Regions from separate parts of the Kitasatospora sp. NPDC001540 genome, predicted to be linked through region 2. Evidence: riboswitches for the same ligand, from Rfam matches in the RefSeq annotation. Region 2 holds a riboswitch; each other region holds the start of a gene.
The links. Region 2 has a riboswitch for cyclic di-AMP ahead of ACFY00_RS20720 (transglycosylase family protein). Riboswitches for the same ligand answer to the same signal wherever they lie in the genome.
Positions count from the first base shown of each region.

Region 1 (3,263 bases), on a different contig from region 2:
ACCAGCGCGGGCACGTCGACGCTCTCGCACCAGCCGACCGGGGCGGAGTCGCCCTTCAGGTAGTCGCGCAGGGCCGCCCTGCGGGCGGGCTCGCGGAGCATCCGCGCGAGGTCGGCCCGGTAGGCCTCGAAGTCGGCGGGCCGGGCGTCGGCCGGGTAGTAGAACTTCTGCATCGAGCCCCACAGGCCCGGGAAGGCGGTGACCAGCGGGGCGGCCAGGCCGAACAGCGCCTTCTGGAAGGCGTTCAGCGGCAGGTTCTCGATGAAGGCGTCGACCAGCACCACCCCGCCGGTCCGTTCGGGGGCGAGCGCGGCGGCCCGGACCACGGTGGCGCCGGTGTACGAGCTGCCGACCAGGACGGCACCGCGCAGGTCCAGGTGGGCCAGCAGGGCGACCAGGTCCTCGGCGATCGCGGCGGGGGAGTGGTCGGTGAAGCCGGTCGAGGACTCGCCCATGCCGCGCAGGTCCATGGTGACCACCCGGTGCCCGGCGGCGGACAGCAGCGGGGCGAGGTGGCGGTAGACGGTGCGCTTGTCGAGCATGCCGGGCAGCAGGACGACCGGGACGCCGGAGCCGGGGGTGTCGTCGTAGGCGATCCGGCCGCCGGTGACGTCGAGGTACTGGGTGGTGGTGCCGAGGGTGCTGTTCATCGCGGGCCTCCTGGGCGGGCGTCGTCCGGCGCTCCGGGCTCCCCTGCCCGGCTGCTGCCGATAGCCATAAAGCTAAGGCTAATAGCCTTAGCCGTCAAGCCCCGGCCCGCCGGGGGCGGTCGGCCCGTCCGGCCCGTCCGGCCCGCCCCGGACGCCCGCTCAGATCCCGTCCACCTTGAACGGGTCGTGCTCGGAGAGCAGCTTCTCCAGCCGGGCCTGGTCGACCCGACTGGTGATCGCGCCCTCCTCCTGGCGGTCGCGGATCACCTTGGCCAGCGTGAACGCGGAGGTGATCTCGTAGAGCAGGCCGACGGCGAGGAAGGCGCGCATCCAGGCGCTGACCGGCAGGTAGGCGATCCCGAGGGCCAGGGCGACCGTGGCGAACGCGAAGGACGCGACGGCCTGCAGGAAGTAGGCGGAGGTGGTGCGGTGCGGCACGGAGGCTGTCATGGGCCCAGGGTCCCGCCGGGTCGCGGCCCGGTCGTGAGTACGGATACTCAACCGCTCCGTCACGTTCCGTCGTGGCCGGATCCGAGCGGCTTGGCGAACCGTCACAAATCGCCCATAGGGCGTCAGGAAAGTTTCACTGCACCTCGGAAGGCGCTTGGAATCATGGGGTCCATAGGATTAACGTTTGATAACGCAGCGCGGTCGGCAACGCCGTAACCATGCGGCACCGTGCGCCACGCCTAATCCACCGGACCCGCCCCCCGCGGCAGGTCCAGGAGCCGGGGAACCACGTTCCACCGGGGTGAATCGGGACGGCCCTGGGCCCGACCGTAGGAGACCTTCCACCTCCGAACCCGTCAGCTAACCCGGTCGGCGGCAGGGAAGGAAGGAGCGCGCCCCCGTGGCGTCGACCTACACCGAGAGCACCGTCGGGACCCAGTTGCTCGACCACCCGGTCGAGGCCGAGCCCCTCCGGCACCGGCTGCCCCGCCAGGCCCGCGCCGGCGCCCCCCTGCTGGGCGTCACCGCGATGACCGCCGCGCTCGGCGCCACCGGCCTCGCCGCCGCCCCCGCCCGGGCCGCCGCCCCGGTTCCGGCCCCGGCCCCCGTCACCGCCGCCGACGCGGCCCCCGACGGGCAGCACGCCGCCGACCCCGGGCTCGCCCTGGCCGCCCGCATCCTGCAGCAGGCCGACGGGCAGCGCACCGCCACCGAGGAGTCCGCCCGGCTCGCCGCCGCGCAGGAGGCCGAGGCCAAGCACGCCGACCGCCGGGCCGAGAGCACCACCGAGGCCGTCGAGACCGTCGGGGGCGCCGCCGACCGCTCCGCGCCCGCCCTGCCGGTGGCCGACTACCGGCTGGCCGAGCAGTACGCCCCGGCCGGCGCGCACTGGGCCCTCCTGCACACCGGGCTGGACTTCGCGGCCCGCACCGGCACCCCCGTCACCGCCGTCACCGGCGGCACCGTCACCGCGGCGGGCTGGTCCGGCACCCACGGCTACCGCGTCGTCCAGACCCTCCCCGACGGCACCGAGGTCTGGTACTGCCACCTCTCCCGGATCGTCACCGCCTCCGGCCCGGTCGCCCCCGGCACCGTCCTCGGCGCGGTCGGCAGCACCGGCAGCGCCACCACCCCGCACCTCCACCTGGAGGTCCGCCCGGTGGGCGGCGCCCCCGTCGACCCGCTGCCCTGGCTCCACCGCCTCGGCCTCCGGCCGTAACCCGCCGGCCCGCCGGGAGGGACGGGGCCGCGGCGGCCTCAGCTCGCCTGGCCGGTCGGCATGACGGTGACCTGCTGGAGGTTGACCCGCGGCGGCAGGGCGGCCAGGAAGCCGACCGTCCGGGCGATGTCGCCGGGGACGAGCCACTCCATCGTCTCCCTGGACCCGGCCAGCCAGTCGAGCGCGCCCTGGTCGGTCACGTGGTCCTGCAGCTCCGTCCCGACGATGCCGGGCTCGATCGTCGAGACGCGGACGTGCTTCGCGCCCAGCTCAGCCCGCAGGTGGCGCGAGAGGTGGGTGACGTAGGCCTTGGTCGCGGAGTAGACGGCGAAGGTCGGGAAGATGTTCTGCGCCGCGATCGACGAGGTGTTGACCAGGTCGGCGACGCCGCGCTCGGCCGCGGCCGCGACCAGCTGCGGGGTGAACGCCCCGATGACGTTCATCAGACCGGAGACGTTGAGGTCGATCTGCCGCTGCCACTGGTCCACGGCCAGCTCCTCGACCGGCGCCGGGAGCATCACCCCCGCGTTGTTGAACAGCAGGTCGGCGCCGCCGAGTTCGGCGGCGACCCGGTCGGCGGCCGCCCGCACCGCGGCCCGGTCGGTGACGTCCGCGGCGATCGCCACGGCGGTGCCGCCGGCCCGCTCGATCCGGGCGGCCAGTTCGGCCAGCCGATCGGCGCGGCGGGCCAGCAGGACGACGCGGGCGCCGAGCCCGGCGAGTTCCTCGGCGGTGGCCTCGCCGATGCCGCTGGAGGCGCCGGTGACCACGGCGGTGCGACCGGCCAGGGGCAGCGGGACGGGAGCGGATGCGGTGTGGGTGGATGCGGTGTGCGTGGACATGGTGCGCCTTCCTTGCAGGACACGGGAGTTGCGGCACCGGAGGTTCCGGCCGCTGTTCCAGCACACCAGCTCGGCGGCCCCGCGGACGGCCCGCAGCGGACC
Region 1 covers NZ_JBIAVO010000050.1:27,776-31,038, forward strand. The annotation lists gene ACFY00_RS35185 (alpha/beta fold hydrolase) at 1-650, opposite strand, end outside; gene ACFY00_RS35190 (YiaA/YiaB family inner membrane protein) at 810-1,100, opposite strand; cyclic di-AMP (ydaO/yuaA leader) riboswitch at 1,327-1,490, shown strand; gene ACFY00_RS35195 (M23 family metallopeptidase) at 1,501-2,319, shown strand; gene ACFY00_RS35200 (SDR family oxidoreductase) at 2,358-3,161, opposite strand.
Region 1: another riboswitch for cyclic di-AMP. It lies ahead of ACFY00_RS35195 (M23 family metallopeptidase); the one in region 2 lies ahead of ACFY00_RS20720 (transglycosylase family protein).

Region 2 (3,263 bases):
GGTCCTCGATGGAGACCAGCGGGTAGTCGGCGACCAGCTCGGCGTAGTACGCGATCAGGTCGGCGGAGGAGAGCGCCTTGCCCTCGAACTGGTAGGCGCCGTCCTCGAAGAACTCGGAGGCGGCGACGTCCAGGGCCAGGGCGACGTCCTTGCCCGGGGTGTAGCCGGCCTTCTTGATCGCCTCGGTGATGAGGTCGAGGGCCTCGCGGTTGGAGTCCAGGTTCGGGGCGAAGCCGCCCTCGTCGCCCAGGCCGGTGGAGAGCCCGCGCTCCTTCAGCACGCCCTTGAGGGTGTGGTAGACCTCGACGCCCCAGCGGACGGCCTCGGAGAAGGACTCCGCGCCGATCGGGGCGATCATGAACTCCTGGATGTCGACGTTGGAGTCCGCGTGCGAGCCGCCGTTGAGGATGTTCATCATCGGGACGGGCAGCACGTGGGCGTTCGGGCCGCCCAGGTAGCGGAACAGCGGCAGGTCGCTGGCCTCGGAGGCGGCGTGCGCCACGGCGAGGGAGACGCCCAGGATGGCGTTGGCGCCGAGCGAGGACTTGTCCGGGGTGGCGTCCAGGTCGAGCATGGCCTGGTCGATGAGGCGCTGCTCGGTGGCGTCGTAGCCGACCAGCTCGGGGCCGATCTGCTCGATCACGGCGAGGACGGCCTTCTCGACGCCCTTGCCGAAGTAGCGGTTCTTGTCGCCGTCACGGAGCTCCAGGGCCTCGAAGGCACCGGTGGAGGCACCCGACGGGACAGCCGCGCGACCGGTGCTGCCGTCGTCGAGACCGACCTCGACCTCGACCGTGGGGTTGCCGCGGGAGTCGAGGATCTCACGGGCTACGACGACATCAATGGACGGCACGAGGCATCTCCTAGCGGAAGCGGATGTGTGGTCGTTACGACCAGAGCCTAGCCGCACACCGCGCCGCGGCCACGCTCGGCCGGGCCCCGTCTCACGGTGTGGCCGGGCTACTCATCGGTAGTTCACCTGATTGACGGCCGGTCCGCCGCCCCCGGCAGCGCGAACTGCCCGGTGCGCACCGGGAGCGGACGGAACGTCAGGGGACGCGGCCCTCGTCAGGGCGGCGGCGGGGCCTCGTCAGGCCGCCCGCCCCTCGCGTCCCGGATGCCGGGACCGGTTCCGGACCGGCTCGGGACCCGGGCTCGGACCGGGCCCGGACCGGCTCAGAGGGCGAGCACCTGGCCGGGCACGATCAGGTCGGGGTCGGCACCGATCAGCTCGTGGTTGGCCTGGTAGATCCGCTCCCAGCCGCCGGACACGTTCTGCGCGGCGGCGATGCCGGAGAGCGTGTCGCCGTCCTGGACGGTGTAACCGCCGGCGGCCGTGTTCTGCGGGGCGGCCTGGGGCTCGGCGGCCTGCGGCTCGGCGGGAGTGGCGGGGGCAGCGGGCTTCGCGGGCTTCTTCGACTGCGAGCCCTTCGGCTGCCGGGGGGCGGTCGGGCGCTCCTGGGAGCGCGAGGCGGCGTCCTCGGAGGTGTCGGCAGGCGCGCCGCCCTTGACGAGCCCGGCCCGCTTGGAGCAGACCGGCCAGGCGCCGGGGCCCTGGGAGGCGAGCACCCGCTCGGCCACCGCGATCTGCTGGGCGCGGCTGGCCTGGTCGGCGCGGGCCGCGTACTGGCCGCCGCCGAAGGCGCGCCAGGTGGAGGAGGTGAACTGCAGGCCGCCGTAGAAACCGTTCCCGGTGTTGATGCTCCAGTCGCCGCCGCTCTCGCACTGGGCCACGCGGTCCCAGGTGTCGACGGGTGCGGCTACCGCTCCGGTGGCGGCGAGCAGTGGCAGGGCCAGGCCGACCGAGGCCACGCCGGCGGCGGCGATGACCTTCTCGGCCTTGGTACTACGGCGGTGGCGGGCGGTGTTGGCGAACAGCACGGGACGTCCTCTCCGCACGCCTGCGAGGTGAGCTGTCGGGTTCGGACCGGGAGGTTGGCCCGGCCGCCGGTCGCTCCGGACGCGGTTGCGCCCGCCGCTCGGCGGCCTCACCCCAAGCCGTTGGGACTACGGCGTTCACACTGGTTCCCCCGCTCCTGTCCGGTACCTGGTAGGTGGCCCGAGGACGCGGCGGACAGGACTCGGCGTGCCGCGATCGGGGCCCGCAGCTGCGGGCATGTCGGAGAGTAGGCAAAGCTGACGAGCAATCACAAGCTCATATCACCATGATCACGCCGAAATTACGGATCCTCGAATCTCGTACACGAACGATCCAGGTATGTCCGGATTCGTTCCGAACCGGCGTGCGACGCGCGCCCCCGCCCCGGCGCGTCGTCGGCCCGGTCGGACGGCGTGTCGCGGGTGCCGAAACGGCGTCAGCGGGGCGTGAAGGAGACCGGGAGGTCGCGCAGACCGCGCATGATCAGTCCGCCCCGCCAGCGCAGGTCCGCCGGATCGGCGGCCAACCGGACGTCCGGAAGCCTGGTCAGTAGGCTGCCGATCGCGCGCTGCCCCTCAAGCCGGGCCAGCGGGGCGCCGATGCAGTAGTGGATGCCGTGACCGAAACCCAGGTGCGGGTTGTCCGAGCGGGCCAGGTCGAGGGTGTTCTCGGCGGAGAACCGGGCCGGGTCGCGGTCCGCCGCGGCCAGCACCACCAGCACCGGGTCGCCGACCGGGATGTCCACCCCGCCGATGGCCAGCGGCGCGGTGGCGAACCGCCAGGTGGCCAGCTCCACCGGGCCGTCGTAGCGCAGGAGTTCCTCGACGCCGGTCTCCAGCAGGCCCGACTCGCCGCGGTCCAGCGACTGCTGGAGCAGGGTGCGCTGGTCCGGGTTGCGCAGCAGCGCGTACATGCCGTTGCCGATGAGGTTGATGGTGGTCTCGAAGCCGGCGAAGAGCAGGATGAAGGCCATCGCCGCGGCCTCGTTCTCGGTCAGGTGCTCGCCGTGGTCACCGGCCCGGATCAGGCCGGAGATCAGGTCGTCGCCCAGGTCGGCCCGCTTGCGGTGGATCAGGTCGGCCAGGTAGCCGCGGATCTGCTTGACCGCGCGGCCGACCCCTCCCCTCTTACCGCCGGTGTGGCGGATCATCATGCCCGCCCAGTCGCGCAGGTCGTCCTGGTCCTCGGCGGGGACGCCGAGCAGGTCGCAGATCGCGTAGATGGGGAGCGGGAAGGCGAACTCGTGGATCAGGTCGGCCTCGCCGCGGGCCGCGAAGGAGTCGATCAGCCGGTCGGTGAGCTGCTGCACCCGCGGCTCGAACTCGGCCACCCGGCGCGGGGTGAACGCCTTGGAGACCAGGCGGCGCAGCCGGGTGTGGTCGGG
Region 2 covers NZ_JBIAVO010000017.1:36,114-39,376, reverse strand. The annotation lists gene eno (phosphopyruvate hydratase) at 1-853, opposite strand, end outside; gene ACFY00_RS20720 (transglycosylase family protein) at 1,177-1,881, opposite strand; cyclic di-AMP (ydaO/yuaA leader) riboswitch at 1,885-2,083, opposite strand; gene ACFY00_RS20715 (cytochrome P450) at 2,316-3,263, opposite strand, start outside.

Region 3 (3,263 bases), on a different contig from region 2:
CGACCGCGACCAGGCCGCGGGCCACCGCGGCGACCTGCTCGGCGAACTCCCGGGCCGTCACGTCCCGCCAGGAGCCGTCCGGCCGGCGGCGCGACAGCACCGCCGCCTCCGGCGCGGCCTCCGCGTTGCGGAACGGGAGGTCGGCCAGGCTGCCGTCCTCGGGCGGCGGCACCAGGGGCGCGGAGCGGGCCTCGACGACCCGGCCGCCGGTGCGGAGCACCTCGACGGGCGGGCGGGGGGCGCGGGCGGCACGGGTGAGGGGGTGTGCCATGGCGAACTCCCTTGGGTGGGGTGGGGGTTCGCTCAGGGTAGGTACTCGCCGGTAAACTTACTAGACGGTAAGTTGCTTGACAGTGGCGGGAAGTGGCACCGGGTTCTGTTACTACGGCCCGAAGCAGCACGGACCTCCGATGGGTTCCGACCAGCAGCAGCTCGGACTCGCCGTTCCCCGAGCCCCTGATGGGGCTCTCTGATGGGGCTCCCTGGCGAGGCTCCCTGGTGGGGCGTCAGCCCTCTTCGGGGGTGGGGGGCTTGGGGAGGAGGCGTTCGCCGTCGCGGGTGCCGCCGGTGCGGGCGATGGTGCGGCGGTCGGTGGAGAGGTAGTCGCGGACGACCAGTTCCACCGCGTCCTGGGGGTTGGTGGCGCCGACGCGCATCATCACTTCCAGGGCCAGGTCCGCGTCCAGCGTGATCGTCACTTTCGCCATGGTGCTGCTCCCCGGTCGTCGAGCGTCGAGCCTTCTCGGGCCGAGGATAGGCCGCTGCCCCCGGGGTCGACCAGGGTCCCCGGGGGCAGCGGCGGTCGTGCTCGCGATCAGACGCGGCCCGCGAAGTCGGGGGCCCAGTTCGCGATGGTCTCGGTGCGGACGCCGGAGCGCGGGTTCGCGGCCTCGACGTACTTGCCGTCGCCCACGTACAGCGCGACGTGGTAGACGCCCGAGTTGGCACCGTTGTTGGACCAGAACAGCAGGTCGCCCGGCTGCAGGCTGTCCAGCGAGACGCGGGTCGAGTAGTCCGCCTGGTCGGCGGCGACGCGCGGCAGGCTGATGCCGGCCTGGCGGAAGGCGGCCTGGGTCAGGCCCGAGCAGTCCCAGCCGCCGTTGCCGGTGCCGCCGTAGACGTACGCCTGGCCGACCTTGGACAGCGCGAAGTCGATCGCCGCGGCCTTGGAGCCGGTCGCCTTGGTGGCGGCGGTCGCGGTGGTGGCGGTGGTGGTCGCGGCCTTCGCGGTGCTGGTGGTCGCGGTGCTCGCGGTGCCGGTCGAGGACTTGGCGGCGGAGCGGCCGTTCTTCCAGGACGAGCCCTTGTACGAGGACGAGGACGAGGCCGAGGAGGAGGACTTGGCGGCCGGGGCAGACTGCTGCGCGGTGCTGCTGCCGCCGCCCAGCGAGAGCTGCTGACCCGGGTAGATCACGTCCGGGCCCTCGGTGAGGACAGAGCGGTTCAGGTCGTACAGCTTCTGCCAGCCGCCGTCCACGTGCTGGCTCTGCGCGATCGCGGACAGCCAGTCGCCCGCCACGACGGTGTAGGTGCCGCCGGCCTGCTGCTGGGTGCCCTGCTCGGCCTGCGGCTGGGCCTGGGTCTGGGCCTGCTGCGACTTGCCCTGCGACCAGGAGTGCTGGGACCAGCCCGTGCTGCCGTCGCTCTGGGGCTGGGCCTGGGGCTGGGTCTGGGCCTTGGGCTGCGACTGGGTGGAGGTGGAGGTGGAGGTGTCGACCTGGGGGGCGCCGCCGCCCTTGGTCAGACCGGCCTGGATGGAGCAGACGGGCCAGGCGCCGGGGCCCTGGGAGGCGAGCACCTTCTCGGCGATCGCGATCTGCTGGTCCTTGGTGGCGAGGTCGGCGCGCGAGGCGTACGCGGTGCCGCCGAACTCGGCCCAGGTGGAGGAGGTGAACTGCAGGCCACCGTAGAAGCCGTTGCCGGTGTTGATGGACCAGTTGCCGCTGGACTCGCACTGGGCGACCTTGTCCCAGGTGGCGACCGTGGCGGCGGAGGCGGTGCCGGTGGTCAGGCAGGGGATGCTGAGACCGATGCCGACGACGCCGGTGGTGGCGATCAGACGGCGGGCTCGCTTGGCGCTGATGGGCAGCATGAAGAAGCGTTCCTCTCCCACGCCTGCGAGGTGAGCTGTCGGATTCGGGCTGGAGTTGCCCGGCCGCGCGCACCGCGTGGTGCGCCCGGCTTCACCCCAAGCCCCGTACGGCCTCTCGGCCGCCCGGGGCGACTTACCTGGTTCCCCCGCCCCTGCCGTGGTGCGTTGTGCATGAGCCGGCCCACCCGGTGGCAGGACTCGGCGTCCCGGGTGAGCTGGGTCCGTGTGTCCACGAACGTGGGCAGGAGATTAAGCGGACTTAAGGGGAATTCGCAAATGCCTGTGATCGCCGTCACTCCGTTCGGAATTCGCGATCAAGGGATATTCGGCGAACTTCCCGGGCTGCGGCGGAGTCTGGCCGCGCGTCAGGCGGTAGGTGATCTTGCGCCCCTTTTGATGCATTATGCCGCTCTGTGGGTGGATATTCGGCTTATGCGGGGTCTTGGGAGAGGGTGTTTGTGCCCTTTTCCCGTTTCGTCCGGCCCGCCCGGGGTGGTCGAACGGATGACTGACGGTACGTCAGAATGCTTAAGGAAAAGGGAAGATGCCGCTTTCCGGCGACCGTTCCGCCTATGCTGCCCCCGACGACTCGGGGTCCCGGACCCCGGAAGGGCGGCCGAGGTGGAACAGCAGCGCGAGGGCGGGCAGCAGCCGGGACGGCACCGGCGGCCGCTGGTCGGTCGGCGCAGGATGCTGACCTGGCTGGCGGTCGGGACGGTGACGGCGGTCGGCGGGGGAACGGTCCTGCGGCAGTCGCTGGCCGGGGCCGACGAGCCGGCCGCCCGGCCCGCACCGGGCGGCGGCACCCCGTCGGGCCACCAGCACGGCACCGGCGCCCCGCCGTCCGCCTCCGGCCGCCCGCAGCAACCCGCCCCGCCGCCCCCGCCGGTCGACCAGGGCGGCCGCAAGTGGTCGGACGCCAAGGGCTGGGGCGGCAAGCCGCCCGGCCCCGGCAGCGCGGTGCGGATCACCGACAAGGTGGTGCTGGACACCGACGCGCGGGTCGGCTCGCTGCTGGTGGAGAAGAGCGGCTCGCTGGTGTTCGCCGCCGACCGGTCGCTGACCCTGTCCAGCACCGGGAACGTCGAGGTGCGCGGCGTCCTGGCGCTGGCCCCCGACGGCGCGCACACCCACACCCTGCGCTTCCCCGAGGTCGACGAGCGCCGCTTCG
Region 3 covers NZ_JBIAVO010000030.1:82,756-86,018, forward strand. The annotation lists gene ACFY00_RS28660 (AMP-dependent synthetase/ligase) at 1-271, opposite strand, end outside; gene ACFY00_RS28665 (hypothetical protein) at 507-707, opposite strand; gene ACFY00_RS28670 (transglycosylase family protein) at 815-2,113, opposite strand; cyclic di-AMP (ydaO/yuaA leader) riboswitch at 2,098-2,267, opposite strand; gene ACFY00_RS28675 (hypothetical protein) at 2,714-3,263, shown strand, end outside.
Region 3: another riboswitch for cyclic di-AMP. It lies ahead of ACFY00_RS28670 (transglycosylase family protein); the one in region 2 lies ahead of ACFY00_RS20720 (transglycosylase family protein).